DNA from 3 places in the Streptomyces sp. NPDC028635 genome. Region 1 is predicted to be linked to each of the others. Evidence: riboswitches for the same ligand, from Rfam matches in the RefSeq annotation. Region 1 holds a riboswitch; each other region holds the start of a gene.

Region 1 (7,357 bases):
TGGACATCGGCCTCGAGAGCCTGGTCCCGCACGCTAAGCCCGAACGGCCCGACGACGGTCACGAGGGGTCTCCTGTCTGCTGGTGCCGGTAGGCGATTACACGGTTTGTCGATAGGTCGCTGACATCACTCAAGTCAGCGTATCCGGTCACGTTTCGATCACCGATAGCGCCCACGGTTACAGGCCAGGTGGTATCGGATCACGCCCGATATGTTTATCGATCAAATCTGATCGGCCGAAAAGTACCGATATCAACCACGCGCGTGCCGCGAAGACCATCCCCCACCCTCCGTGAGGCACCCCGTCACAGCGCGCCACAACACGACCCGACTGCCCGTTTTGCCGTAATTAATCAGCCGATTCACCTTGGCCGCCTTAGTACCAAATGTGTTTCCCGTGTGACACCAGTGAATTGGGTCACGCGCCGCCCTCACCGGCCTTCTCTCCGTCTGCCCCGGGTTTCGCCAGTCCCCACAAGCGAGTTGAGCCTTGCCGATCACAAAGGATCAAGCCCCCCAAACACCCCGGACCAAGGTCAACCAGGGCATTAGGTGAAACCGGTACTTGTTCCCGGCATCAGCTCTCGCATAACTTCCCGGCCTGTCGGATGGACGCCCAATCCTGCCGCCGTCCGGCATCCACCATCGGACCAACTCATCCGTGTACGGCAGGAGCGGGGGACCCAGGTAAGTCGCCGAGCCGGACGTCGTCACCCCGACGACGCCCCGGACCGGCTTGGGGTGAAGCCGTGCCGCAACCGCGGCCGGCCGGGCATCTCCAGCCCGAACCCGACAGCTCACCTCGCAGGCGTGGGAGAGGAACTTCGTCATGTCTGCTGCCGGTCAGCACCGCCGCACCCGCACGTCCCGCCTCGTCCGCACCCTCGCCGTCGCCGGCACCGGTGCCGCCGCCCTCGCGCTGCCGCTCTTCGGCGCCACCAGCGCCTCCGCCGCCACCCCGGCGACCAGCGCCACCGTGATCACGGCCGCCAACTCGGTCTACCCGAACAACCTCGACGGCTGGATCCGCCAGTCGCTGGACATCATGTCCCGGCACGGCATCCCGGGCACCTACGACGGGATCTACCGCAACATCATCCGCGAGTCCTCCGGCAACCCCGCCGCCATCAACCTGTGGGACTCCAACGCGGCCGCCGGCACCCCGTCCAAGGGCCTGCTCCAGGTGATCGACCCGACGTTCCTCGCCTACCACGTGTCCGGCACCTCCATGGACCCGTACGACCCGATCGCCAACATCACCGCTGCCTGCAACTACGCGGCCGCCCGCTACGGCTCGATCGACAACGTCTTCAGCGCGTACTGAGCCACCACCCCACGCGAGAAGCCGTGAGTCGCTGCCTCACGGGAAGAGTCGTTCGAGGACGACGGCGATGCCGTCGTCCTCGTTCGACAAGGTGACCTCGTCGGCCACGGCCTTCAGCTCCGCATGGGCGTTGGCCATGGCCACCCCCCGGGCGGCCCAGGCGAACATCGGGATGTCGTTCGGCATGTCCCCGAACGCGAGCGCCCGCTCGGGGCCGAGGCCGAGATGGTCGGCCGCCAGCGCGAGCCCCGTCGCCTTGGTGACGCCGCACGGCTGCAGTTCCACGGTCCCCGGCCCCGACATGGTCACCGTCGCGAGGGAACCGACCACCGCGCGCGCCGTCGCCGCCAGTTCGTCGTCGGACAGCTCGGGATGGCGCAGCAGCACCTTGCTGATCGGCTCGCCCCACAGATCGTCGCGCCGCCCGACCCGCACCGCCGGCAACGTCGGGTGCGGCATCCGGTAGCCGGGCTCGATCAGCGTCAGCCCGTCCACGCCGTCCTGGTCGACCGCGGCGTACACCTCCCCCACCTCGGCCTCGATCTTGCCGAGCGCGGTCTCGGCCAGCTCCCGGTCGAGCGTCACCGACCACAGCAGACGGCCGGCCCCCGCGTCGTACACCTGCGCGCCCTGGCCGCACACCGCGAGCCCCGTGCAGCCGAGGTCCTCCAGCAGCGGCCGCACCCGGGGCGCCGGGCGGCCCGTCACCACCAGGTGGCGGGCGCCGGCGTTCGCCACCCGCGCGAGCGCGGCCCGGGACCGGTCGGACAGCGTGTCGTCGCCGCGCAGCAGCGTTCCGTCCAGGTCAGTGGCGATGAGGGCATATGCGAGGGGTGCGGCCATGATCAGAGAATACGGACCCCGCAGGTCACCCGTTCACCACTCGTTACGCCGCTCCGTCCGGCCCCCGCACAGGGCCGCCGCCGCTCCGCGCGGGTCCGCCGTCCCCTCAGCCGTGCGCCGCCACCAGATGCCGGGCCAGCCGTGGCGAGGCGAACTCCGTGCCGCACACGAACCGCATCACCGGGCCGTACGATCCGGCCGCCGGCAGACCCGTGAAGTACAGGCCGGGGACCGACGAGACGTACCCGGCGCCGAGCCTCGGGGTGCCGCGGCTGACGGCGAGCGCGGTGCGCAGCCCGTGGCCGAGGAAGTCCATGGCGGCGAGGTTCACCCGGTAGCCGGTGGCCGCGATGACGTGGTCGGCGGCCAGCCGCTCGGTGCGGCCGGCGTGACTGCGCACGGTGAGGGTGGCGCCCTCGCCCGTCGACTCCGCCCGCACGATCCGCTGCACCTCGCTGACCTGCACCTTTCCCGCGAAGCGCTCACGCAGCCACCAGGCGCCGAGCGGTCCGAGGACCCGGCGGACCAGGTAGTGGCGTATCTCGGCGGGCAGATAGCGGTACGGGTGCGGGTAATAGCTGAGGGCCCACAGCGACCAGGCCCGGCCGAAGGGCGACTGAGGGCGCAGCCGGGGCTGGTCCCACGGCGCCGCGCCGAAGGCGACCCGCCCCCGGCCGCGGGCCACCACCCGCACCCGGGCCCCGGCCTCGGCGGCGAGCGCCGCCGTCTCCAGCGCGGACTGTCCGGCGCCGACGACGATCAGCTCACGGCCGGCGAACCGGGACAGGTCGTGGTGCTGGGAACTGTGCGAGACGGGCGCTGTCGGAGCCGGTCCGTCCGGGGCGGCCGCGGCCAGCTCGCGGGGCAGGTGGGACAGGCCGGACAGTCCGGTGGCGACGACGACGGCCCGCGCGGCGAGCTGCTCCCCCGAGTCCAGCTTCAGTTCGAAGCCGCCCCCGGTGCGCCGGTCCACGGAGACCACCCGCACCCGCTCCAGGTCGGGCACCAGCTTCTGCTGGAACCACTCGCCGTAGGCGATGAACGTCTCCACGGGAATGATGTCCTCGTCGGTGACCAGCCGCCGGATGCCGGCCGCGTCGCAGTAGTCGGCGAGGGTGTAGCCGCGCTGCGGGCAGTCGATGCTGGAGGCCACGGGGGTCGACTTCAGGAGCATGCCGGCGGGCATGTTGTCGCGCCAGCTGACCATGGGGTCGCCGAAGACGCGGACGGGCACGCCACGGGCGCGCAGATGGGCGGCGGTGGACAGGCCGAAGGGGCCTGCCCCGAGGACTGCTACCGGTTGGTTCACGAAGTCCCTCCCCAGGACGTCATGTCGTCACTTCGCGGTGTAGTCGTGGTGCGGCGCCACTTAGCGGTGTCGTGGCCTCGCGATGGCGCCACTTCGCTGTGTCGTGGCCTCGCGGTGTCGTGGCTTCGCGGTGTCGTGGCTTCGCGGTGTCGTGGCTTCGTGTTCCGGCCGGGAGGAGGCTACGGCTGGTGGCGTCCGCCCGGTCCGGTGCTGCCGCGGCGGTGGGTCCGCCACAGCTGACTGAGGTGCTTCGCGCCGGGTCGCACGAAGCGCGCGAGCATCGTGAGGAACGGCAGCGGGTCGTCACCCGCGAACCAGGCCAGTTCCGTGCCGCTCGCCCGGGCCGGTGCGTGCGGCGTCGTATAACCGCTGCGGCGATAGGCGAGCAGGGCGGCCAGGTCGATGTTCTCCACGATGTAGCGGTGGCCGGCGCGCTGTTCCCCCTCCGGAACGGTGCGGCCGGTCAGGTCCAGATGCAGGGCGCGGACCACGTCCACCCCCGCCTCGTTCTCGAAGAGGCGGAACTGGGCGCCCATGCGCGGGTTGAAGTCGAGGAGCTTGTACTGCCCGTCGCGGCGGTCGAAGCGCAGGTCGAGGTCGATGATCCCGGTGAAGCCGATCTGTTTGACGAAACGTGCGGCGACGTCGGCGAGTTCCGGGTTGTCGACGACGTAGGCGTTCGCCGTCATCCCGGCGTGCGGCGGCCAGGACCGGACCTTGACGCCGGTGAACATCGCCAGCGGTGACGAGTCCGCGCCGAAGCAGGCGTGCACGATCCAGTCCTCGGCCTGCTCACGCGGCAGGTACTCCTGCAGGATCACCCCGGGCCGTTCCCCCCAGTCCCGCGCCAGCGCGAGCAGCCCGTCGCGGGTGGTGATGCGCGTGGTGCCGTTGACGGCGGGCCGCGTACGGCGCACGAACGCCTCCCGGTTCTTCGCCACCACCGGGAAGCGGGCCTTCTGGGCGAACGCCACGACGTCGCCGTACGACCGCGGGAACGCGGCCGCCGGGCTGGGGATGCCGTGCTGCGCGCACAGCTCGTGCAGCCCCTGCTTGCTGGCCAGCCGGCGCGGCAGGTCCGGGGCGACGCGCGGGAAGAGGAACGGCCCGGCGAGGTCGCCCTGGTGCTCGGCGATCAGCACCGCGGCCTCCTCGTCGGTGGGGATCAGCACGGTCGGCCGCCCGATCCGGCGCCCGATCCGCAACAACCCCTCGACCAGGCGCCCCGCCTCCTCCGCGCCCGTCGTCGGCCACACGAACGCGCGCCGCAGATAACGGGAGGAGGCGGCCGGGGTGTAGGGGTCCTCGGTGATCGCGTACATGGGCACGCCCAGACGCCCCAGACTGCGGATCGCCCCGACCCCGCCGTGGTGCAGCGGATAGTCTCCGAACTTCACGATCAGGCCAGGTACTTCACGGTCGACTTGGAACGGCAGGCTTGCGGCACTGCTGGCCACGGGTCCCCCCACGTGTCCCCCCGACGGAACGGATGCCCTCCGTCCGTGTTCCCCGCAAAGGACGCTAAGCCGGAATTGCCACCTCCGACAAGGCTATAACGGACATTGCAAACTCTTTAGACACTGCCCAAGACAGCCGACTCGGCCGTAACGTGTGCCGCGACCACCTGGATCGCACGGCCCTGGCGCCGTGTCCGACGTGCACGAAAGCGAGGCGGCACCGCATGCCCCCCTTCGACGTCCCCGAGGGCGACCCCTTCGGTGCGCACAACCTTCCGTACGGCGTCTTCTCGCCCGCCGGTTCTCCGGCCGAGCGGCGGGTCGGTGTCCGGCTCGGCGACCACGTGCTCGACGCGGGCGCGGCGGCGATGGCGCTCGGCTCTCCCTACGCCGCGCTGCTCGCCCAGCCCTCGCTGAACCCGCTGCTCGCCGCCGGCCGCACCGCCTGGTCCGACGTCCGGCGCGCACTGACGGCGTGGGTCACGGTGCCCTCGCATCGCGAGGCCGTCGAGCCCTTCTTCCACCCCCTGTCCGCGGTGACCCTGCACCTGCCCTTCGAGGTCGCGGACTACGTCGACTTCTACGCCTCCGAGAACCACGCCCGGAACGTCGGCCAGATCTTCCGCCCCGACGCCGCCGACTCCCTCACCCCCAACTGGAAGCACCTGCCGATCGGTTACCACGGCCGCTCCGGCACCGTCGTCGTCTCCGACACCGACATCGTGCGCCCCTCCGGCCAGCGCAAGGCCCCGACGGACCCGGCGCCCGTCTTCGGCCCGTCCGTCCGCCTCGACATCGAGGCCGAGGTCGGCTTCGTCGTCGGCGCTCCCTCCTCCCTCGGCGAGCCGGTCGCCCTCGGCGACTTCCGTGACCACGTCTTCGGGCTGTGCCTGCTCAACGACTGGTCGGCCCGCGACATCCAGGCCTGGGAGTACGTCCCCCTCGGCCCCTTCCTCGGCAAGTCCTTCGCCACCTCGGTCTCCGCGTGGATCACCCCGCTGGAGGCCCTGGACGAGGCCCGCGTCGCACCCCCGGAGCGCACCCACCCGCTGCTGCCCTACCTCGACGACTCCACCGACGAACCCGGCGGCTACGACCTGCGGATCTCCGTCGCCATCAACGGCCACGTCGTCTCCGAGCCCCCCTTCTCCACCATGTACTGGACGGCCGCCCAGCAGCTGGCGCACATGACGGTCAACGGCGCCTCGCTGCGCACCGGCGACCTCTACGGCTCCGGCACCGTCAGCGGCCCCGAGCCCGCCCAGCGCGGTTCCCTGCTGGAGCTCACCTGGAACGGCCAGGACCCCCTGGACCTCCCCGACGGCAAGCGGACCTTCCTGGAGGACGGCGACGTGGTGACCCTGTCCGCCTGGGCCCCCGGCCCGGACGGCGTCCGGGTGGGCCTCGGCGAGGTGACAGGACGGATCGTCACGCGCTGACGCGCTCCGGCGGGCCACCGTGAGGCGTGGCCGGACGGGGCCACGGCGGGCTGCCCCCGATCCCGGCGGGACACGGGATCAAAGGCCGCCCCTCCGCCCCGCATAGCCGTGATCACTGGCCGCCCCTTCCACCCGCAGAGTCCGTGATCACGGACCGCTCCCTCCCCTGCGCGGTCCGTGATCAGCGGCCACTGCGTGCCCCGCAGGGCCCGTGATCACCGGCCGCGCATGCCCCGCAGGGACCGTGATCACCGGCCGCTGCATGCCCCGCAGGGGCCGTGATCACGAGCTGCCCCTCCGCCCCCGCGGGCGCTCCTTTCAGAGGGCTGACGCACCGCCCCCGGGGCCGTCATACTGGCGACGGACGCCCTCACCGAGCCGTCGAGCGATCGCGTCCGTCGCCCGTACGACCACCCCCGCCCTGCCCGACCAGGATCCGGAGCCCGTGGCATGACCGTCTGCCTGCTCCTGCTGAGCGCCGTCGCTCTGACGGCCGCTGTGCCGGTCCCGCGCGCGCTGACCCGGGCCGCCTGGCCCGAGCGGGAACCGGTCGTCGCCCTGTGGGTGTGGCAGTGCCTCGTCGCGACCGTCCTGCTGTGCTGTCTGACGGCCCTGGCACTCAGCACGGCCGCCGTCTTCCACACCGTGCGCACCCAGCTGTTCGCGCCCGCACCGCCCGGCGTGACCGAGGCGTACGACCTGTCTTCCGCGCCGCCCTGGGCGGTCGCGCTCACCCTCCTGCTGGCCTGCGGTGCCGCCTGGACCACCGCCATGCTGGCGCGTGAGCTGGTCGAGGCCCGCCGGCGCCGTGGCGTGACCCGCGCCCACCTGCGCGAACGCGCTCCCGAACTGCCAGTCGGCCTGGGCCCCGCGCGCGGCCCGCTGCTCGTCCTGGAGGACGAGTATCCGGACGCCTGGTGGATGCCGGGCCATCCGCCCCAGTTGGTCGTCACCACGGGCGCCCTGCACCGCCTCACCGCCCACCA
Region 2 (7,357 bases), on a different contig from region 1:
GACGCGCCGGCGGCCGAGGAACGCGAGCGGGACGAGGACAGCGAGGCGGCGATCCCCGAGGCCGGCCCGGAGGAGACCGGCGCGGACCCGCCCGTGCGCTTCCACTCGACGTGCTGCGGCGGAATCTCCTCAAGGAACCGGGACGGCGGGTTGTACGACGGCTGTCCCCACGCGCTGCGCAGTGTCGACCGCGTGAGGTACAGCCGCTCACGGGCGCGGGTGATGCCGACGTAGGCCAGGCGGCGCTCCTCTTCGAGCTCCTTGGTCTGGCCGAGGGCCCGCATGTGCGGAAAGACGCCGTCCTCCATACCCGTGAGGAAGACCACCGGGAACTCGAGGCCCTTGGCGGTGTGCAGGGTCATCAGGGTGATGACGCCAGAGCCGTCCGCGTCCTCGTCCGGGATCTGGTCGGAGTCGGCGACGAGGGCGACCTGCTCCAGGAAGTCGGCGAGCCCGACCGGCTCGCCCTCGCCGCGCTCCTGCTCGAACTCCAGGGCGACGGCGGCGAGTTCCTGGAGGTTCTCGATGCGGGTCTCGTCCTGCGGGTCGGTGGACGCCTGCAACTCGGCCAGATAGCCGGTGCGTTCCAGGACGGCCTCGAGGACGGTGGCCGGTCCGGCGCCGGACTCCACGATCGTGCGCAGGTCCTCCATCAGCGTGTTGAACCGCTTGACGGCGTTCGTGGAGCGGGCGGCCATGCCGTACGCCTCGTCGACCCGCTTCAGCGCCTGCGGGAAGCTGATCTTCTCGCGCTGCGAGAGGGCGTCGATCATCGCCTCCGCGCGCTCGCCGATGCCGCGCTTGGGCACGTTGAGGATGCGGCGCAGCGGCACGGAGTCCTCGGGGTTGGCGAGGACCCGCAGGTAGGCCAGGACGTCCCGGACCTCCTTGCGCTCGTAGAAGCGGACGCCGCCGACGACCTTGTAGGGCAGGCCGACGCGGATGAAGACCTCTTCGAAGACACGGGACTGCGCGTTGGTGCGATAGAAGACGGCGACGTCGCCGGCCTTGGCCTCGCCCGCGTCGACCAGGCGGTCTATCTCGTCGGCGACGAACTGGGCCTCGTCGTGCTCGGTGTCGGCGACGTATCCCGCGATGCGGGCGCCCTGGCCGGCGTTGGTCCACAGATTCTTCGGGCGGCGGGACTCGTTGCGCTCGATGACCGCGTTGGCGGCGGACAGGATGGTCTGCGTGGAGCGGTAGTTCTGCTCCAGCAGGATCGTCGTCGCGTTCGGGTAGTCCTCCTCGAACTGGAGGATGTTGCGGATCGTCGCGCCGCGGAAGGCGTAGATCGACTGGTCGGCGTCGCCCACCACGCACAGCTCGGCGGGCGGCAGGTCGTACTCGCTGGGCGGGACGTCCTCGTCGTGCTCACCGGTGCCGACCAGCTCACGGACCAGCGCGTACTGGGCGTGGTTGGTGTCCTGGTACTCGTCGACCAGGACGTGCCGGAAGCGGCGGCGGTAGTGCTCGGCGACGTCCGGGAAGGCGCGCAGCAGGTTGACCGTCGTCATGATCAGGTCGTCGAAGTCGAGGGCGTTCGCCTCGCGCAGCCGCGACTGGTACAGGGCGTAGGCCTGGGCGAGGGTCTTCTCGAAGCCGTCGGTGGCCTGGGCAGCGAAGTCCTCCTCGTCGATCAGCTCGTTCTTCAGGTTGCTGATCTTGGCGCTGAAGGACTTGGGCGGGAAGCGCTTGGGGTCCAGGTCCAGGTCGCGGCAGACCAGGGCCATCAGCCGCTTGGAGTCGGCGGCGTCGTAGATCGAGAAGGACGACGTGAAGCCGAGCTTCTTCGACTCGCGGCGCAGGATGCGCACACACGCGCTGTGGAAGGTCATCACCCACATCGCGTTGGCGCGCGGGCCGACGAGCTGCTCCACGCGCTCCTTCATCTCGCCCGCGGCCTTGTTGGTGAAGGTGATCGCGAGGATCTGGCCCGGGTGGACGTTCCGCTCGGCGAGCAGATGGGCGATGCGGTGGGTGAGTACGCGGGTCTTGCCGGAGCCGGCGCCGGCCACGATGAGCAGCGGGGAGCCGGAGTGCACGACGGCGGCGCGCTGGTTGTCGTTCAGCCCCTCGAGCAGCGCGGCGGCGTCGAGCGCGGGGCGCGGGGCACCGTCGCGGTAGTGCGTGTCCCGGTCCGGCGGGGGCGCGTCGAACTTCCCGCCGAACAGATCGTCCGGAAACGGTTCCGGAGCGTGTTCGTCCTCGGGCGGCGGCGGGGGCTCCTCCGTGTGGGCCCGCGGGGCCTGGAGGTCCGCCAGGAAGCTGTCGTCAAAGAGGCTGCTCATCGCTCTCCGAGTCTAGGGCGCCCCACTGACAACCCGGGCCCGTCCGGGAAACATCACACGTCACCGTCCATCACCGGCCGGCGACACAACGCGATGGTCACGGAAATGTATCGGGCATATCACGCACCAACCTTCACAGCAGGCACACGAGTTGGCTACCGTGCCGCCCAGGCCGCACGAACTCCACCGGCGAACGTCGCCGGGCCGCGCGGCCTCCGCCGAGTCCGGTACGCCCGCACAGCGACCGGAGCCGGGGACCCACCCGAGACCTGGGGTGAATCGGCCCTCCCACGGGGAGAGCCGTAGGGCACACCTTCCACACAGCCCGAACCCGACAGCTAACCCGGTAGGCGGCCATCTGGAAGGAGTCGCCTCCCTTGGCGTCGCACCGCAAGTCGCGTCCCGCGGGGACCCTCGCCGGAATAGGGACCCCCGCCCTCGCCACAGCCGCCCTCACCTCCGTGGCCCTGCTGTCCCAGACGGCCGACGCCGTCCCCGCGGACGACAAGCCCAGCCTCGAGGAGGTCGAGAAGAAGGTCGACGACCTCTACCGGCAGGCGGAGTCCGCGACCGACAAGTACAACGCGGCCAAGGAGCGCACCGCCAAGCAGCGCACCCGCGTCGACTCCCTGATGGACGACGTCGCCCGGCGCACCGAGAAGCTCAACGAGGCGCGCGAGCAGCTGGGGTCGTACGCCGCCGCCCAGTACCGCACCGGCGGCGCGTCCCTCCCGGACACGGCGACCTTCCTGCTCGCCGACTCCCCGCAGCAGTACTTCGACCAGAGCCATCTGATGGACCGGCTGACCAGCCACCAGAAGGACGCGGTCGACGACTACGTGACCCAGCAGTCGGAGACGATGAGGCAGCGCCGCGAGGCCACGGACGGCCTGCGCACGCTCACCGACTCGCAGAACGATCTGCGCACCGCCAAGGCCACCGTCCAGAAGAAGCTCGCCGACGCGCGTGAGCTGCTGTCGAAGCTGACCGCCGAGGAGAAGGCGCGGCTCGCCGCGATCGAGCGGCACCAGCAGGAGGAGGCCGCGCGCAAGGCGGCGGACCTGGCCCGGCAGCAGGCGGCCCAGCAGCAGCGGCAGGACCGGCGGCAGGACGGCGGCGGCTCCCCGTCCGGCGGCACGAGCACCGGCACCGGCACCGGCTCGGGCAGCACGAGCACCGGCTCCCAGGCCGAGAGGGCGCTCGCCTTCGCCCGCGCGCAGATCGGCAAGCCGTACGTGTGGGGCGCGACCGGCCCCGGCTCCTACGACTGCTCCGGCCTGACCCAGGCGGCCTGGAAGGCCGCGGACGTCGACCTGCCGCGCACCACCTACGACCAGGTGCACGCCGGCACGACCGTCCCGTTGTCCCAGGCCCGGCCGGGCGACCTGGTCTTCTTCTACGACGACATCAGCCACGTCGGCCTCTACATCGGCGGCGGCATGATGATCCACGCCCCCAAGCCCGGCGCCTATGTGCGCGAGGAGTCCATCTACTACGACGGCGAGTCGGCCATCCACAGCGTCGTACGCCCGGCCTGACGCTCCACGCGCGCGAGGCCGCCCCCGCGCTCCACGCGCGCGTACGCCCGGCCTGGCGGTTTACGGCCGTCGGTGCGCGTGGCCCCTGCCGACGCGCGCGAGCGGGTTCATAGCATCGACGGCATGTCCGTTTCCTCGCGTCGGCACGCCGCGTCCGGTTCCCCGTCCCCGCTGCACGCGTGGTGGTCGCGGCGCACCCCGGCGGCCGGGGCCGCCGTGATGGCGACCGGCATCGTGTCGGTCGGGCTGCGGCTGACCGGGTACGAGCTGCTGTCCCGGATCTGGCTGGCGGCGGCCTGCGTCTTCTGGCTGGCTCTGGCCGCGCAGTTCGCCGTGCGGCTGCTGGCGGACCGGCCCCGGTGGGTGTCCGAGGCGCAGACGCCCGGCGCGCTGACCGGGGTGGCCGCCACGACGGTGCTGGGCGCCGGGTTCGTGCTCCTGGGGTGGACCACGCCGGCCGAGGCGCTGCTGGCGCTGGCGGCGGTGCTGTGGCCGGTGCTGACCGTCACGGTCGTACGGAACTGGGAGCCGCGGATGCCCGGGGCGGTGTTCCTCGCCTGCGTGGCCACGCAGGGGCTCGCCGTGCTCGCCGCCGTCCTCGCGGGCGCCCTGGCGACGGCCTGGCTCGCCCACGCCGCGCTGGTGCTGTTCGGGCTCGGCCTGGTGCTCTACGGCATCGCCCTGACCCGGTTCGATCCGCGGCAGGTGCTTCAGGGGCCCGGCGACCACTGGATCGCGGGCGGTGCGCTGGCGATCTCCGCGCTGGCCGGCGCGAAGCTGCTGGCCGCCGACAGCGCGCGGCTGTACCTGTGGAACGACGACGACCGCGGCGTCCTGCGCTTCGCGACCGTCGCGCTGCTGGTCCTGGACCTCGCCGGGTACGTCGTGCTGGCGGTCGCCGAGGTGGTCCGGCCCCGGCTCGCCTATGACACGCGCCGCTGGGCCACGGTGTTCCCGCTCGGCATGACGGCGGCGGCGACGCTGTCCGTCGCCGCCGCCGTCGACGTGCCGTGGCTGATGGACCTGGGTCAGGCCCTGTTGTGGCTCTCGGTGGCCGCGTGGCTGGCCGTGGCCGCCGGGGCAGTCCTCGCGGCCCGGGACGCGCTCAGGTCCACAGCACCGCGATGAAGATGTTCGCCACGGTCAGCAGCCCGACGAGGCCGAACAGGGGCTTGTCCACCTTCTCGTCGTCGCGCTTGACGTAGACCAGGCCCAGGATCACGATCAGCAGCGCCAGCTTCACGCCGATCTTGATCGTGTTCACGGTGTGGTCGTCGGCCTGGTTGAGGCCGACCAGGATCACACCGGTGACCAGCATGGTCAGCGCGCCGTGCAGCATCGCCGGGACGAAGCGGGCGGTGCCCCGGCCCATCGCCTTCATCTGGGTGAGGAAGCCGCCCAGCAGCGAGGCGATGCCGATGATGTGCAGGCCGACGAAGAGATGGATGAGTACGTCCATGGGGCCGGAGCCTAGCCAGGGGCGTGACGTAGCAGTCCGGCACCCCTCCCGTGGGTGGAATCGGCGCTTCGGTCGCAGCGCTGTGTGAAGTCGACGTCACGGGAACGGGATCACGGTCACATACGGTCACCTCGCGGTCCGCTCACGTCACTTCCGTACAGGCCGTCACCGTCCCGTCACTTTCGGGTTTAGCGTCCTCCCCCAAGGTGACCGACTTCCCACCGCCGTCCGGGCCAGGGGCGGCCGTCGGTCACCCCGCCGAAGAGCCCGGTGGCGCCCCGTTCCCCTGTCGGGACGCCGCCGGGCACGCACCCCGCGCGGCCGGCCCGAGGGGGCCACCGGCGTCGTACGAAAGGACGTGCAGTCCCCGTGGCAGCACACCGCAAGCATCCGAAGCGCTCGCTCGGCGGCCGGACGGCCCGTACGGCGTTCACGGTCGCCCTGGCGGGCGCGGCGACGGCCACGGCGTTCGACGGCACCGGCCAGGCCGCGCCGGATCCGACTCCGGCCCAGGTCAAGGCGCAGGTCGACAAGCTGTACCAGGAGGCCGAGGCGGCCACCGAGAAGTACGACGGCGCGAAGGAGGAGGCCGGGGCGGCCGGCCGCCGGCTGAAGGACCTGCAGGACGAGACGGCCCGCAAGCAGCAGCGGCTGAACGAGGCGCGGGACGCCCTGGGGGCCGTCGCCAGCGCCCAGTACCGCAGCGGCGGTCTGGACCCGGCGGTGCAGCTCGCCCTGTCCGACGATCCCGAGCAGTACCTCGAGGGCGCCGCCTTCGCCGAGCGGGCGGGCGACCGGCAGGCGCAGGCCGTGTCCCGGGTCCGCGGCCAGGTCCGCGAGATCGAGCGGCTGCGGGGCGCCGCACGCGTGGAGCTGGCCTCGCTCCGCTCCCGTCAGGCCGAGCTGAAGCGGCAGAAGGAGATCATCACCGGCAAGCTCGACCAGGCCCGCCGGCTGCTGTCCCGGCTGACCGACGAGGAGCGGCGCCGGATCACCGCGGACGGCCCCGCCGCGGACGCCTCCGGCGCGCACCGCGCCTCACGGGCCGCGAGCGCCGGGGCCCGCGACGAGCTGACCGCACCCGGGTCCGCGACCGCCCAGGCACCCGACTCGCGTGCGGCGGCCGCCGTCGCCTACGCCTACAGCAAGCTCGGCAGCCCCTATGTGTGGGGCGCGACCGGCCCGAACGCCTTCGACTGCTCGGGCCTGGTGCAGGCCGCCTACCGCTCCGCCGGGATCTCCCTGCCCCGCACGACCTACGCGCAGATCGGCGCCGGCCGCCGCGTCTCCCGCTCCGAACTGCTCCCGGGCGACCTGGTGTTCTTCTACTCCGGCATCAGCCACGTCGGCCTGTACGTGGGCAACGGGCAGATGATCCACGCCCCGAACCCGTCGGCCCCGGTCCGCCTCGCCCCGATCGACCAGATGCCGTTCGCGGGGGCGACCCGGGTGGCGTGAGGGCGGCCGGGGCCGCCGCTTCAGACCAGCCGGCGGGCCGTCGCCCAGCGCGTCAGCTCGTGGCGGTTGGACAGCTGGAGCTTGCGCAGCACCGCCGAGACGTGCGACTCGACCGTCTTCACCGAGATGAACAGCTGCTTGGCGATCTCCTTGTAGGCGTAGCCGCGGGCGATCAGCCGCAGCACCTCACGCTCGCGCTGGGTGAGACGGTCGAGGTCCTCGTCGACCGGCGGGGCGTCGGTGGAGGCGAAGGCGTCCAGGACGAACCCGGCCAGGCGCGGGGAGAACACCGCGTCGCCCTCCTGGACCCGGAAGATCGAGTCGATCAGGTCGCTGCCGGTGATGGTCTTGGTGACGTAGCCGCGGGCGCCGCCGCGGATCACGCCGATCACGTCCTCCGCCGCGTCCGACACGGACAGCGCGAGGAAGCGGACGGGCCGCTCGGTGTCGGCCGCCAACGGGGCGCAGCGGCGCAGCACTTCGACCCCGCCGCCGCCCGGCAGATGCACGTCGAGCAGCACCACCTCGGGCCGGGTCGCGGTGATGACCGTGACCGCCTGGTCGACGTCCGCGGCCTCGCCGACGACCTCGACGCCCGTCTCCTCGGTGCGGCC
Region 3 (7,357 bases), on a different contig from region 1:
CGACGGGATCTTCGCGAGGGCCGCTTCCTCGGCGTGCACCGTGGGGTCACCGGCCTCGCGGGAGTGGCCGCGGGCCAGTTCGGTGCCGTCGGCCGCGACGACCACCGCGCCGACGCTGAACGCCGTGGCGGACGGCGGGCAGCGCTCCGCCAGCTCGCACGCCAGGCGCAGCCAGTGGCGGTCGGCGGGGGCGGCGCCGGTACCCGTGCCGGGGGCGGTGGGCGCGTAGCGCATGAGGACGACGTCCTCGATCTGCCGCGTCTGCAGCAGGCGCAGACGGCCCTTCTGGTAGGCGCCCGGCCCGAAGAGGCGGGGGGCGCCGGGGTCGCCGACGAGGAGCGGGGACAGGACCAGCTGGAGTTCGTCCGCCAGCTGCTGCTGGAGCAGCTGGGTGTGGATCGTGCCGCCGCCCTCGACCATCAGGCGCCGCACGCCCCGGGCGTCGTGCAGATGGCCGAGGAGGGAGGGCCAGTCCAGGTCGTCGCCGAGGGCGACGATGTCCGCGCGGATGCCGGCCCGGCTCGCCCGTTCGGCGCCTGCCCGCGTCGTGTAGAGGATCTTCTCGCCGCCGGTGTGCCAGAAGTGGGCCGCCGGGTCCAGGTCGCCGGAGGCGGAGACGGTGACCTTCAGGGGGTACTCCGCGAGGCCGGCCGCCACGCGGGCCGCCCGCCGCTCGGGCGAGTTGACCAGCAGCCGCGGGTTGTCGGCGCGCAGGGTGCCGGCGCCGATGAGGATCGCGTCGACGGACGCGCGGACCTCGTCGACGCGGTCGAAGTCGGCCGGACCGGACAGCAGCAGCCGGTCGGGGCCGGTGTCGTCCAGGAAGCCGTCGAGGGAGACGGCCGCGGACAGCAGGACGTACGGGTGGGGCATCGCGCTCCCCGGCGGGTGAGGTGGCGGACACGGCTTGGTTCAACTTTTAAACAAACCTACACTGGCGGCATGACGACCCGCTGGCTCTCCCCCGACGAGCAGCGCGCCTGGCGCGCCTGGCTCGCGGCCACGCACCTCCTGGAGGACGCGCTGGACCGGCAGCTCCAGCAGGACGCGGGCATGCCGCATCTGTACTACTCCATCCTGGCCACTCTGTCCGAGGCGCCCGGGCGGCGGCTGCGGATGACCGATCTCGCGGAGGCGCTGAAGATCACCCGCAGCCGGCTGACGTACGCGGTGACGCGGCTGGAGAAGGACGGGCTGGTGGCGCGCGAGAGCTGCCCGTCGGACAAGCGGGGGAGCATCGCCGTCCTGACCGGTGAGGGGCTGGCCCATGTCGAGCGCGCGGCCCCCGGCCATGTGGAGACGGTCCGGACCGCGCTGTTCGACCACCTCGGCGCGGAGCAGGTCGGACAGCTGGAGGAGATCTGCGCGGGGATCGCGCGGGCGCTCGAGGGGGCGGAGGCGGAGGACGTGCCCTGGCGCCGGCGGTCCGGGCCGTCGTGCGGGTGAGTCACGGCATACCCGGCGGGTCCCCGAGACGGCGTATTGCTTCAAGTTTCAAGCAGGAGTAGGGTCCGGTCTGAGCTTCTGCTTCAAATCTGAAGCAGACGGACGGAACCCGGAGCATCCGCATGGCCGACATCCCCGTTGTCCCCGCCGCCACCCCGCGCGCCCGCGTCCGGGTCCCGCTGCACTTCGCCGACGGCTACCGCGCCGACGCCGAACTGGTCACCTTCCACGGCCTGACCGACGGCCAGGAGCACGTGGCCGTCGTCCTCGGCGAGCCGGGCCCGGTCCCGCTCGTCCGGCTGCACTCCGAGTGCCTGACCGGTGACGTCTTCGGCTCCGCCCGCTGCGACTGCGGCCCCCAGTTGCGGGAGGCCGTCGAACGCATCGCCGACCGCGGCGGCGTCCTGCTCTACCTGCGTCAGGAAGGGCGCGGCATCGGCCTCTACAACAAGCTCGACGCCTACGCCCTCCAGGACCAGGGCCTGGACACCTACGCCGCCAACGCCGCCCTCGGGCTGCCCGAGGACGCCCGCGACTACACCGCCGCCGCGCAGATGCTCACCGCCCTCGGGATCGGGTCGCTGGATCTGCTGTCCAACAACCCGGACAAGGCCGGCCAGCTGCGCACCCTGGGGCTCGACGTCCGCGACCGGGTGCCGACCGGCGTCTTCTCCACCCCGCACAACGTGCGCTACCTGCGCGCCAAGGCCCTGCAGACCCAGCACACGCTGCCGCTGGCCGAGCTGGCGGAACGGAGCGCGGGCTGACCTCGGCGGGGGGCCGGGGGGGCTTCTGCGGTGGCACGGGGGGTGGCCTCTGCGGGGGCACGGGAGGTGGCCTCGGCGGCGGCACGGGGGGTGGCGAAGGAACGTGGTCGTCGGGGGCCCCGCGGATGACGTACACTGGAGACACAACGACGCGGGGTGGAGCAGCTCGGTAGCTCGCTGGGCTCATAACCCAGAGGTCGCAGGTTCAAATCCTGTCCCCGCTACTGAAGGCCGAGGGCCGGAAGCCGAAAGGTTTCCGGCCCTCGGTTTTTTACGTCACGACCGGCGCGTGGGCCTCGTTTCTGCCACTCGGCCCGCTCTCCACTCGGCCCGCTCTGCCACTCGGCCCGCTCTGCCGCTGGGCCCGGCGCCGCCCGGCCCTCGGCAGTCGGACACCGGGCCGCCCCGGCTGTCCGTCGCTGGGGCCGCAGCCCTCCGGCATTCCACTGCTGGGCTCGCCGCCCGCCCCGGCTGTCCGTCGCTGGGGCTCGCCGTCTTCCGGCTGCACGCCGCCGGCCCGTCCGCCCCCGGCCGGCTCGCCGCCCCCGGCTGCACGCCGCCGGGGCTCGCCGGCGCCCGGTGTCATCCGGTCGGCCCTCACCGCTCGCCGCTCGCGCCCGCACCGGCAAGCCTGGACGGGCGGGACGACGGCGGACAGGGACGGTGGGAGACGAGCGGTGCGGCCTGGAGACGTGACGGACGACGGGCCGTACCCCCGGACCGGCAGGCGCGTTCCCGAGGCCGGGGCTGGCCCACGGGCCGGCGGTCGTGTTCCGGAGGCCGGGGCGGGCTCTCTGGCCGACGGATGGGTTCCCGGTGCCGGGACGGGATCCGCCGCCCGCGGATGCGCCTCCGATCCCCCTGCCGACGGACCGGGGGCCCCGGCCCTCGACCCCGGCTCCCGGTCCGCCCTGCGGCTGCCCGATGCCTTCGTGCCCGAGCCCGGGCCGGGGCCCGTCCCCGGCGACGGTGGGGAACCGCGGCCCGGGGAGGGCCGGAGGATCTCCCTCGCGCGCACCTTCGTACGGATCCTGCCGGCGCTGCTCATCGCCGCCGGCGCGGTCTACGACTACTGCACCCCGTCCGACTTCACGGCGGTCCCCTTCTTCACCGCCGCGCCCCTGGTCGCCGCCCCGCTCTACAGCCGCCGCGGCACCGTGCTCACCGGGCTCGCCGCCGTCGTCGTCGTGCTCGGGCTGCATCTGACGATCGGCATCGTCTGGCACACCGACGCCGTCACCGAGCTGGTGACCGTCGCCACGGTCGCCGTCCTGGCCGTCCTGATCAACGCCCTCGCGCGCCGCAGCAGCGAGCAGCTCGCCTCCGCGCGCGAGGTCGCCGAGGCCGCCCAGCGCGCTGTACTGCCCGAACCCGCCGAAGAGATCGGCGGGTTCCAGATCGCCGCCTGCTACGAGGCCGCGCGCGCCGACGCCTTCATCGGCGGTGATCTGTACGCCGTCCAGGACAGCCCGTACGGCGTCCGCCTGATCGTCGGGGACGTGCGCGGCAAGGGCATGGGCGCGGTGGCGGCCGTGGCCGTGGTCATCGGGGCGTTCCGGGAGGCCGCCGAGCAGGAGGCCACCCTGGAGGCGGTCGCCCAGCGGCTGGAGCGGGCGCTGGCCCGCGAGGGCGCCCGGCGCGACGGGCTCGACGCCTTCGAGGGGTTCACCACCGCCGTTCTCGCCGAACTCCCGCACGGCGACGGTGTCGTCCGCGTCCTCAACCGCGGTCATCCGCCGCCGGTGCTGCTGCACGCCGACGGCACCCTGCGCGCGCTGCTGCCCGCCGAACACGCGCTGCCGCTCGGCATGGGCGAGCTGGGCCCGTCGCCGGACCGCGCCGAGGAGGTCGTCTTCCCCGGCGGTGCCACGCTGCTGCTGTACACCGACGGCCTCTCCGAGAGCCGCGACCGCCATGGCCGCTTCTACGACGTCGAGACGCGGCTCGCCGGACGTGTCGTCACCGCGCCCGGCGCCCTGCTCGCCGCGGTCGCGAAGGATGTGCGCCGGCACTCGGGGGGCGGCATGGCGGACGACATGGCGCTGCTGGCCGTCCGCCGGCCGTGAAGGTCACGGTGGGTGAGTGGATGACCGCCCTGTGCATAACAATTGACGCACCATCACCAAAAAGAGGTTTTGGACGTGACGCCTGAGGGGCGGTCAAGTCGCCCCTTTTGCACCGGTCGTGGCGTGAAAGTCCAGGCCGAGAATGTTAATGATCAAGACGAACGGCTTGGAATCATGCCGCCGGGTCTATTAACGTTCGATAACGCAGCGCGGTCGTCCCAGCCGTCACAAGAGACGGCTCCGTGCTCACGCGCCGAATCCCGTAGGGAACCGGGGAACCACCACCTTGGGGTGAATCTCGCGTCAGCCGCCGTCGACGACGGCCGGTATACGCGCGTAGGAGACCTTCCTGCTCCGAACCCGTCAGCTAACCCGGTAGGCGAACGGAAGGAAAGGAGTACGCCCGCGTGGCGTCCAACCGGCCTGCCCCGACAGCCCCGTTCGTGCCGAGCCAGCAGGGCCCCGAGACCCTCGTCTACGGCGGCCACCGCACCGACGAGGGCCCTTGGGAGGAGTGGAACCCCACTGAGGAGTCCGTCCGTCCCGTCCGCGGCCGGCACCGCGTCGCCAAGCAGCGCGGCGGACTCGCCCGCAGCTCCACCGTCCTCGGCGTCGGCGTCATCGCCGCCGTCGGCGCGGGCGGCATGGCCAGCGCGCAGACCGGCAAGCCGCCGGTCTCCATCTCCATGCCCGACCTGCCCTCGGTCGGCTCACTGATCTCCGACCACGAGGACGCCGCGCCCCAGGGCTCCGCCACCCCGCTGAGCGACATCGTCAGCTCCGCCGACACCGCGCAGGGCACCTCCGACGCCGGTGAGGCGCTGCGCAACCGGATCATGGCCCAGGCCGAGTCGCAGCAGGTGCAGGTCGACGTCAAGGCGCAGGCCGCCGCCCAGGCCGCCGTGGCCAAGCAGGCCGCCGAGGACGCCGCCAAGGCCGAGCAGGAGGCCGCCGCCAAGGCCGCCGCCGCGAAGGAGAAGGCGGAGGCGGAGGCGAAGAAGAAGGCCGAGGCCGAGCGCCTGGCCGAACTGGCCAAGCAGTACGCGCTGCCGACCTCCTCCTACACCCTCACCTCCCGCTTCGGGCAGGCCGGCTCGATGTGGTCCTCCGGCTACCACACCGGCCTGGACTTCGCCGCCCCCACCGGCACGCTGATCAAGGCCGTCCACACCGGCACCATCACCGAAGCGGGCTGGGCCGGCTCCTACGGCTACCGCACGATCCTCACCCTCGACGACGGCACCGAGCTGTGGTTCTGCCACCAGTCGTCGATCAGCGTCAGCGTCGGGCAGAAGGTCGCCACCGGTGACGTCATCGGCCGCGTCGGCGCCACCGGCAACGTCACCGGCCCGCACCTGCACCTGGAGGTGCACCCCGACGGGCAGGCCTCCGGCATCGACCCGATGGCGTGGCTGCAGGACAAGGGCCTCACCCCCTGACACCACGGCCCGCTCCAGAACCCCGGCGGTCCTGACGGCAAACCCCCCGACGTCAGGGCTGCCGGTTTCCGTGTGCCGCGGTGTTCGCACCTCCGGTCGATCCGCGTGCGGAACGGTCGATCAGGTCCGAGGCGCGTTGCAACAGGACATGACCGCTCTGACCGGAGCCTTCCGATGCCCCGGCGCCCGTCTCTACGAGCGGTAGGGGTTGTACGCCGGGTAGCCCGGGTACGCCGGATGGGCGCCGTACCCCGCGTGCCCGGCGTACGGCAGGTGCGGCCGCGCCGCCCCGGGGGCCTGCCACGGGTGCGCGGGCCACGGCAGCATCACCGGCACCGGGGGCGCGGCCGCCCGGGCCGCGTACTCCAGCGCCGGCCGGGCCCGCTCCCGCAGCCGCCACAGCTCGTTCAGCAGCTCCCTCTCGCGTACGACGAAGTCGGCGCCGGCGCGGCCGCGGCGGCCCCGGTGCCGCAGGAACGCCAGGGACGTCGCGTACGCCTCGTAGCGCCCGACCTCCTTCGCCCCCGGCTTGCCCAGGTGGTGCGCGGCGTACTCGCGCGCCATGCGGCGCGCCCGCATCGAGCCGAGCGCGAACGGCTCGGCGGGCGCGAGCCAGCCCGCGGCGACATAGGCGGGCAGCTCCTCGCGGATCGTGCGCAGCCCCCGCTGCCGGGTCCAGATCACCAGCCAGGTCAGCAGCCCGAACGCGGGCATCATGAAGCCGCCGTACACGGCGAAGAAGCCGAACGGACCGAAGGACGCCGAGCCGTTCCACAGAGCGTGCATGCACATGGCCAGCAGCAGCCCGCCCAGCGGGAGCAGGACCCGGCGCAGGCGCCGGCCCTCGCCGTACAGCGCGGCGATGCCGAAGCCGATACCGGTCATGGTGGTGAACAGCGGATGCGCGAACGGCGACATGATCACGCGGACGAAGAAGGTCGCCGCGGTGACGGAGGCGATGCCCCGGCCGCCGGTGAGCTGGTCGGTGCCGAAGGCGGTGCCGAGGTAGAGGATGTTCTCGGTGAACGCGAAGCCGGTGGCGGTGACACCCGCTATCACCACGCCGTCGACGAGCCCGGTGAAGTCGCGTCTGCGGAAGAGGAAGACGAGCAGGACGGCGGCGGCCTTCGCCGACTCCTCCACGATCGGCGCTATCACCGTGGCGCCGAGGGTGTCCGCGCCGGCCGGGTCCGCGGTCGCCGTCGCTATCCACTTCGTCGCGAAGCTGTTGGCGACGATCGCTATCAGCGCAGCCGCGCAGGCGCCCCAGGCGAAGGAGAACAGCAGGTTCCGCCAGGGGCCGGGCTCGACCCGGTCCAGCCAGCGGAAGGCGGCGGTCAGCAGCGGTACCGGGAAGACGGCGAGCCCCAGCCCGACCAGGAAGCCCTCGGTGCCGGTCTGCTCGCGCACCAGCGCGAGGATGACCAGACCGGACAGGGCGAGCAGCGTGATGAGCGCGCCGTACCGCACCCCTCTGCGCTGCCACCAGTGCGGGTGATGGAGCGCACCGTCGCCGGGGCCGCTGGGGTAGGTCGGATACGGGGGACTCGTGGCCACGGCATTGACCCTAACGAGGGAGGGCGCCGCCCGCGACGTTGACGGCTGCGTCAGCGCGGGTCCGAGTCGCTCCGCGGATGCG

The links. Region 1 has a riboswitch for cyclic di-AMP ahead of AB0E88_RS16960 (transglycosylase SLT domain-containing protein). Riboswitches for the same ligand answer to the same signal wherever they lie in the genome.
Region 2: linked by a shared signal. The riboswitch ahead of AB0E88_RS20430 (NlpC/P60 family protein) and the one ahead of AB0E88_RS16960 (transglycosylase SLT domain-containing protein) in region 1 are both predicted to bind cyclic di-AMP.
Region 3: linked by a shared signal. The riboswitch ahead of AB0E88_RS28600 (M23 family metallopeptidase) and the one ahead of AB0E88_RS16960 (transglycosylase SLT domain-containing protein) in region 1 are both predicted to bind cyclic di-AMP.

What each region holds. Positions count from the first base shown of each region.
Region 1 is NZ_JBEZWX010000013.1:116,481-123,837, forward strand. It holds gene AB0E88_RS16955 (polyprenyl synthetase family protein) at 1-62, opposite strand, end outside; cyclic di-AMP (ydaO/yuaA leader) riboswitch at 641-823, shown strand; gene AB0E88_RS16960 (transglycosylase SLT domain-containing protein) at 829-1,323, shown strand; gene AB0E88_RS16965 (HAD family hydrolase) at 1,360-2,166, opposite strand; gene AB0E88_RS16970 (FAD-dependent oxidoreductase) at 2,273-3,475, opposite strand; gene AB0E88_RS16975 (ATP-grasp domain-containing protein) at 3,655-4,911, opposite strand; gene fahA (fumarylacetoacetase) at 5,157-6,371, shown strand; gene AB0E88_RS16985 (M56 family metallopeptidase) at 6,822-7,357, shown strand, end outside.
Region 2 is NZ_JBEZWX010000018.1:42,440-49,796, reverse strand. It holds gene pcrA (DNA helicase PcrA) at 1-2,288, opposite strand, end outside; cyclic di-AMP (ydaO/yuaA leader) riboswitch at 2,495-2,658, shown strand; gene AB0E88_RS20430 (NlpC/P60 family protein) at 2,666-3,826, shown strand; gene AB0E88_RS20425 (tellurite resistance/C4-dicarboxylate transporter family protein) at 3,950-4,954, shown strand; gene AB0E88_RS20420 (hypothetical protein) at 4,932-5,285, opposite strand; gene AB0E88_RS20415 (NlpC/P60 family protein) at 5,655-6,743, shown strand; gene AB0E88_RS20410 (response regulator transcription factor) at 6,764-7,357, opposite strand, start outside.
Region 3 is NZ_JBEZWX010000035.1:55,191-62,547, forward strand. It holds gene AB0E88_RS28575 (dihydrofolate reductase family protein) at 1-873, opposite strand, end outside; gene AB0E88_RS28580 (MarR family transcriptional regulator) at 943-1,446, shown strand; gene ribA (GTP cyclohydrolase II) at 1,569-2,213, shown strand; tRNA gene AB0E88_RS28590 (tRNA-Met) at 2,364-2,437, shown strand; gene AB0E88_RS28595 (PP2C family protein-serine/threonine phosphatase) at 3,146-4,279, shown strand; cyclic di-AMP (ydaO/yuaA leader) riboswitch at 4,521-4,675, shown strand; gene AB0E88_RS28600 (M23 family metallopeptidase) at 4,687-5,718, shown strand; gene AB0E88_RS28605 (PrsW family intramembrane metalloprotease) at 5,911-7,275, opposite strand; gene trmB (tRNA (guanosine(46)-N7)-methyltransferase TrmB) at 7,326-7,357, opposite strand, start outside.